3 regions of the Kribbella sp. CA-247076 genome follow, and region 2 is predicted to be linked to each of the others. Evidence: riboswitches for the same ligand, from Rfam matches in the RefSeq annotation. Region 2 holds a riboswitch; each other region holds the start of a gene.
What was found. Region 2 has a riboswitch for cobalamin ahead of ACQPYZ_RS35210 (CbtB domain-containing protein). Riboswitches for the same ligand answer to the same signal wherever they lie in the genome.
Positions count from the first base shown of each region.

Region 1: another riboswitch for cobalamin. It lies ahead of ACQPYZ_RS24525 (ribonucleoside-diphosphate reductase subunit alpha); the one in region 2 lies ahead of ACQPYZ_RS35210 (CbtB domain-containing protein).
Region 3: another riboswitch for cobalamin. It lies ahead of metE (5-methyltetrahydropteroyltriglutamate--homocysteine S-methyltransferase); the one in region 2 lies ahead of ACQPYZ_RS35210 (CbtB domain-containing protein).

Region 1 is NZ_CP192051.1:5,210,892-5,213,083, reverse strand. It holds gene ACQPYZ_RS24525 (ribonucleoside-diphosphate reductase subunit alpha) at 1-1,092, opposite strand, end outside; cobalamin riboswitch at 1,226-1,381, opposite strand; gene ACQPYZ_RS24520 (DinB family protein) at 1,450-2,031, opposite strand; gene ACQPYZ_RS24515 (Fic family protein) at 2,112-2,192, opposite strand, start outside.
Region 2 is NZ_CP192051.1:7,369,229-7,371,420, reverse strand. It holds gene ACQPYZ_RS35220 (MFS transporter) at 1-143, shown strand, start outside; gene ACQPYZ_RS35215 (LysE family translocator) at 124-765, opposite strand; adenosylcobalamin (AdoCbl) riboswitch at 913-983, shown strand; gene ACQPYZ_RS35210 (CbtB domain-containing protein) at 1,034-1,231, shown strand; gene ACQPYZ_RS35205 (CbtA family protein) at 1,236-1,991, shown strand; gene ACQPYZ_RS35200 (histidine phosphatase family protein) at 1,988-2,192, shown strand, end outside.
Region 3 is NZ_CP192051.1:4,240,296-4,242,487, forward strand. It holds gene metE (5-methyltetrahydropteroyltriglutamate--homocysteine S-methyltransferase) at 1-971, opposite strand, end outside; cobalamin riboswitch at 1,101-1,325, opposite strand; gene ACQPYZ_RS20070 (prenyltransferase/squalene oxidase repeat-containing protein) at 1,523-2,192, shown strand, end outside.

The DNA of each region.
Region 1 (2,192 bases), 2.2 Mb from region 2:
CGTGGTGAGGAAGCACGACGAGAGCTGCGGCCGGGTGGTGCCGGAGTTGAACAGCGTCGGCGTCGACGACATGAACCGGAACGAGCTGAGCAGCTCGTAGAACTGGATCGCCCGGGCCTCGCGGTCGTCCTCGCGCAGCGCCATCCCCATCGCGACCCGGAGGAAGAACGCCTGCGGAAGCTCGTACCGGACCTTGTCGATGTGCAGCAAGTACCGGTCGTAGAGCGTCTGCAGACCGAGGAACGCGAAGTTCAGGTCCCGCTCGGGCCGGATCGCCGCGGCGAGTCTGGTCAGATCGAAGTCTGCCAGCTCCGGATCGAGCTGCCCCGCCTCGATCCCGGTCCGGATGTACTCCGGGAAGTAGTCCGCGTACGCCGTCGTCATGTCGGCCTGGATCGCCTGACGCGGCTCGCCGTGGACGCGGCCGAGCGCCTCCCGGCGGATCTGGTCCAGCAGCAGGCGGGACGCGGCGAAGCTGTACTGCGGCTCGGTCTCCACGTACGACCGGGCGGCCATCACCAGCGCGAGCTCCACCTCGTGCTGCGCGATGCCGTCGTAGCAGGAGCCGAGGGTCTCGTCGAGGATGAGCTCCGGGTCGACCGCATCCAGACCGTCGGCCGCCTCGGCGACGATCACCCGCAGGCGCTCGACGTCCAGCGGTGCCGTGCTGCCGTCGGCGGCGCGGACGGTGATCGCGGGCTTCTCGGTGACACCGGCCGGGTCGGCGGGTGTACGGGCCTTGGTGCGCTCCTCGCGGTAGAGGACGTACGCGCGGGCGACCTGGTGCTCGCCGGCGCGCATCAGCGCCAGCTCGACCTGGTCCTGGATGTCCTCGACCTGGACACTGCGCCGCGCGTCGCCGCGGCTGGTCAGGGCGTCGACGACCCGGCCGGTCAGCTCGGTGACCAGGTCCCGGACCCGGTGCGTCGTACCGGCCTCGGCGCCCTCGACCGCGAGGAACGCCTTGGTCATGGCGACGGCGATCTTCGACTGGTCGAACGCCGTACTCGTGCCGTCGCGGCGGACGACGGTCAGCTCGATCGACCGGGCCGGCTGGTCAGCCGTCGGTCGCGATGAGGAAGTGACGGTCACAGGTGCTCTCTCCACGCGAGTTCCGAAGGGCCGCGACTCGGGGTGGGGAGCACGACGGGACAGGCGGCACCGGCCGGGTCTACCGCTGTCACGCCCTGCGACCCGCCCTCGAGGTCTCGGACCGCGCGCACCGGCGGTGCGCGCGCCGGTGGCAGGTACTCGGACTTGCGGAAGGCTTCCGCTCACCGTTGCGGGGCAGCTCCGGATTCGCACCGGATTCCCCTGTTGCCTCAGAGTGACCCACATGTTGTGGTGTCGACCACTCTGAACCACCAGCAGTAGTGATGCTAGGTGGCGCCACCGACATTTCCTGAAACGCCACGCCGTGTTCTCGCAGATTGTGTGACGCGGCTGGTCTCAGGCCGCCGCGGCGTAGAGGTCCTGCAGCGTCATGATCTCCGAGCCGTGGTGGATCAACTCGCGGTTGAGCCGCAGTACGACGTGGCCGAACGGCTCGGCGGCGTCGAGCTCGGAGGCCTGGCTGAGGCCGACCGTCATCACCTCGGCCTCGTCCAGCGCGGCGATCGACTCCTGCCAGGCGTCCACCCAGTGCGTCAGCCAGGCCACTGCATCCTGGGCGTTGCCGTGCAAGGTGATGTCGGCGCGGCCCTGCCGGCTCTCCCCGAACGTCCACTCCCAGCGCTCGAAGAACTGCTCGGTCAGGTGCGCGATCAGCCACGCGATCGTGCGGGGGCCGCGGTGGTCCGGCTCGTCGGGCCACTGGGCGACCCACTCCCCGGAGCCCAGCGACCGGAACCGGCCGGCGTAGTGGCGCCGGACGACGGTCAGCGCCTCGCCGCTCGGGCGCCAGAAGTACTGCTCGTCGGTCAGCTCAGCGAGCCGGCCGGACAAGACCATCCAGCTGAAGCCGAGCTGCCCGCGGACCATCGCCATCGCCGATGGGCGGTGCAGGATGTCCCAGTCGAACGGCTCCGGCATCACTTTCCTCACGCTCCCGGTCGGATTTTGCACTGCGATCGAACATGTGTTCGAATTGTGGCTCGAACGGGAGGAGAAAGTCAATGAGCGCGGTGTGTCGGTTCTGGCCTCGACGGGACTGGTCTGCTAGGCGGTGCGATCCGGGTGTCCGCCGCCGGGCT
Region 2 (2,192 bases):
TCCTGGCCGTCGGCGGCTCACTCTTCGCCGTCCTGGAGCCGCACTCCGCGACAACCGCCTACCTGGTCGCCTTCGGACTCCCGGCGCTGCTCGCGCTTCTCGGCGTACTGGCAGGCCGGAGGACTACTCCTTCGATCCCGTGACCGCGATGCTCGCACCCAGGCCGATGATCATCAGGCCGCCAGTGCCGCCGACCAGCTCGAGCCGGCGCGGCGAGCGGGCGAACCACTCGCGCGCCGTACCGGCCACCAGGGCCCACACGCTGTCCGAGACGAGTGCGATCAGGATGAAGATCAGGCCGAGCATGAGGATCTGCAACCACGCCGGGCTGCTCGCGCCCGGGTCGACGAACTGCGGCAGCGCGGCCGCGAAGAAGACCGCGGTCTTGGCGTTGGTGACCCCAACCAGGAAGCCCTGACGCATCGTTTTGCGGCTGTTGCCCGGCTGCACGCCACTCGTCATCGCCGCCACCAGCGACTTGCGGCTGCGGAACGCCTGCACCCCGAGGTAGATCAGGTACGCCGCACCCGCGAGCTTCACCGCGGTCAGGGCGATCGCGCTGGCGGCGATCAGCGTGCCGAGGCCGAGGGCGACCGCGACCAGCATGACCGCGGCGCCGACGGTGTTGCCGAGCATCGTCAGCACCGCCTCCCGGCGGCCGACGGCGAGGGCGCGACCGACGATGAACAGCACGCTCGGACCGGGCACGACGATGATGATGAACGCGGTGATCGCGAACGCGACCAGGTGGTGAGCGGACGGCATGCCCTCAGAGTAAGTACCGGGCGCCCGCCGCGCACCGGTGATTTCGCCGCGTGGGACGGCGGGTGGGATAGGTCACCGCCACGCCGCCATCCGTTGACCGCCGTCCTTGCCGGGGCCTACGGTGCGTGGGACAACCTGCGGTGCCAGGAGGGAAGCCGGTGAGAGTCCGGCACGGCCGCGCCACTGTGAGCGAGCACTGCTCGTGAGTCAGGACGCTCGGGCACCAGCAGCCTTTCGAAGGGGACGCGCACTTCCCCAGGAGGTTCAGATGGCAGCTCCTGCCCGCTCGGTCGCCGTACCGGCTGTTTCACCCCGTCTGCTCGCCGTGGCGCTGCTCAGCGTCGGCCTGCTGCTCCTGCTCGGCTATCTGGTCGCCTTCGACCAGGGGGCCGTGTCGCAGTCGGGCATGTACCTGCACGAGCTGATGCACGACGGGCGCCACCTGCTCGGCGTGCCCTGCCACTAGCGACATGCGCACCTTCGGATCGCTCCTGGTGCGCGGCCTGATCGTCGGAGTCCTCGCCGGCCTGCTGGCCGGAGCCTTCGCGTACTCGATGGGCGAACCGCACATCGACTCCGCGATCGCGATCGAGGAAGCCGCCGGCGCGCACACTCACGACGACGGCGGGGACGCTGCTGCCTCCTCACAGGAGGAGGAAGAGCCACTCGTCACCCGGGACGGCCAACGGGCCGGCCTGTTCCTGGCCACCGCCCTGTACGGCGTCGTCCTCGGCGGCATCTTCGCGGTCGCCTTCACGCTGCTCCGGCGCCGGCTGCGGACCGGCAACGACGCGTACGCCGCCCTCGGCCTGGCCGCCGCCGGGTTCGTCGGGATCGTGCTCGTGCCGTTCCTGAAGTATCCGCCCAACCCGCCCGCGGTCGGCGACCCCGAGACCATCACCAAGCGGACGCTCACCTACTTGCTGACCGTGGTCATCGGCCTGCTCGCCGTGTGGGCGGGGGTCGCGGCCTCCCGCTGGGCCGCTCGCTTCGGCGACCTGGCCCGGCTGGGTGCGGGGGTCGCGGCGTTCCTCGCGACGATCGTGGCGGCGTACCTGATCCTGCCCACGATCAACGAGGTTCCGGGCGAGTTCCCCGCTACGCTGCTGTGGCAGTTCCGGCTCGCCTCACTCGGTACGCAGGCGACGCTGTGGCTCCTGATCGGTTTCGGGTACGCCGCCGCGGTGGACCGCCGGCTGTCCCGAGAGAAAGTGGTCGCCGCTTGAGCACACTGACGCTGGTCGCGCACGCCCTGACACCCGCGCTGCGCGGCCTCGTCCTCGGGGGAGACGCCGATCCGGACCTGGCGAGCCTGGCGGCGGCCCGCGAGTTGAAGCTCGCCGCCGACACGGTGTACGCCGGCCCGGAGCGCGCCGCCGTACGCACGGCCGAGGCGCTCGGCCTCACCGCGGTCGTCGAGCCGGCGC
Region 3 (2,192 bases), 3.1 Mb from region 2:
TCGACCAGGCCCATCAGCTGGGCGAGCACCGAGAGCGAGGCGGACAGGTCGTTGATCCAGATGTTGCGGCCGTTGACCACCCCCGCGACCAGGCGCTTGCCGCGAAGGCCGGGGACCGCGGCCAGGTCGTCGAGATTCGCCGCGGCCGGGCCGGTGAAGTCGATCGCCAGACCGTCGACCGGAGCGTCGGCCAGCACCGGCAAGGCGTCACCGAGCCGGTCGAAGTACGAGGCCACGAGCAGCTTCGGGCGGTCGGTGAGACCGCCCAGCGTGCTGTACACCCGGGCCACGGCGTCGAGCTCGTCGGCGGTGCGGTCCTGGACCAGGGCCGGCTCGTCCAGCTGGACCCACTCCGCCCCCGCGGCGCGCAGGTCGGCCAGCACCTCGGCGTACGCCGGGAGGATCCGCTCGAGCAGGGACAGTGGCTGGAAGTCCTCCGCCACGCCGGGCGCCGGCTTGGCCAGCAGGAGATAGGTGATCGGCCCGACCAGGACCGGCCGGGCCTTGAGGCCCAGCGCCACGGCTTCCTGCAGCTCGGAGACCTGCTTGCTGGAGTCGACGGTGAACGTCGTGTCCGGGCCGAGCTCCGGCACCAGGTAGTGGTAGTTGGTGTCGAACCACTTCGTCATCTCCAGCGGCGCGACCTCCTGGGTGCCGCGGGCCATCGCGAAGTACCCGTCCAGCGGGTCCGCGTCCACGGAGGCCCGGTGTCGCTGCGGAATCGCCCCGAGCAGGACGGTCGTGTCCAGCACGTGGTCGTAGTACGAGAAGTCACCGGTCGGCACTTCGCCGATCCCGTCGGCGACCAACTGCTGCCAGTTGGCCTTGCGAAGGTCCGCGGCGGTCTGCCGGAGGGCGTCGGCCGTGACCGTGCCCTTCCAGTAGCCCTCGACGGCCTTCTTCAGTTCACGATGGGAACCCTGCCTGGGGTAGCCGTACACGGTGGCCCGTGCTGCCGACTTGCTGTTCAAGCGTCTCTCCTTAGCGAGCCTGTCTCGAAAGACCCTCGACCCGGTGGGAGAGCACGCCGACGCCGCCGGTCGCACCCGGCCACGCCCGTCGACCTTCCCACGAGGTCACGCGGTCACCGCCGTACGCCGGGCGCACGGTGGGCAGTGGCAGGTCTTCGGACTCGGGGGCACGCCCGGCTGTATCAGTTGCCGGACACCTACTGGCCGTCGCTTCCCAGGTCCGGCTGGACCCAGTGCTTCCTGACGGCGGTCGTTCCCCCTCACCGCTGCGGGGCAGTCCCGGACTCACACCGGGTTCCCTCTTACGACGATCTGACTGGCTGCCAGACCGAACCAGCTGCCCAGCCAGCTTACCCGCGCGACCCGAGGCGAGGTCGAGAGCGCACAGAGTGCGAACAGACACGTTCGTGCGGGTTTCCCGGTGGGCGCGTGGGAAGGTAACCTACTGTCGCTTCCCGGGCTGTGCCCGGAAGTGCGTGACGACCTGACGTGTGGGGGAAGCCGGTCGAAGTCCGGCGCTGACCCGCAACCGTAGGCGGAGGGCGACCTCCGTGAGCCGGAATGCCTGCCGACGGGTCTGCGACTCCACACCCGTCGTGGTCTACGGGCGGAGTCCGGGACGGCGACCGCCGTTCCTGATCGGTCACCGCGACCGATGGGGGCCGGTGACCGTGCTGGGCGACGCATCGCGGACCGCCCAGCCGAAGTCAGGTTCGATGCGCACCTCCGCCCGCCGTTGGACGACCGCGGTTTTCGCCGCGACGCTCACCCTCGCCCCGACGATCGCCGCGCACGCCTCGCCCGTCTCGTCCGCCGACGACGCGCGGACCGAGCGCCGTACGACGGCTGCCGCGTCCCCGGAGGCGGGCGCGGCCGCAGCCTGGATGGCCGGTCAGCTGGTCGACGGCGCGATCCCCGGGTTCGCCAACCCGGACTGGGGTCTGACGATCGACACCCAGTGGGCGCTGATCGCGACCGAGGCCGATCCCGCGGTGATCCGTTCGGTCGTGAAGGCCGTCTCCGAGCACGTGCCGGACTACGCCGGCCCGGGCTGGTACCCGGATCCGGACGCCCGGATCGCCGGCGCGACCGCGAAGATCCTGCTGGCCGCGGTCACCGCCGGCCAGGACTACCGCGACTTCGGCGGCCGGAACATGCGGCAGGAGACCCTCGACCTGCTCGCCGGCCCCGACGCGGGCGTCGAGGAGGGCCGGATCCGCG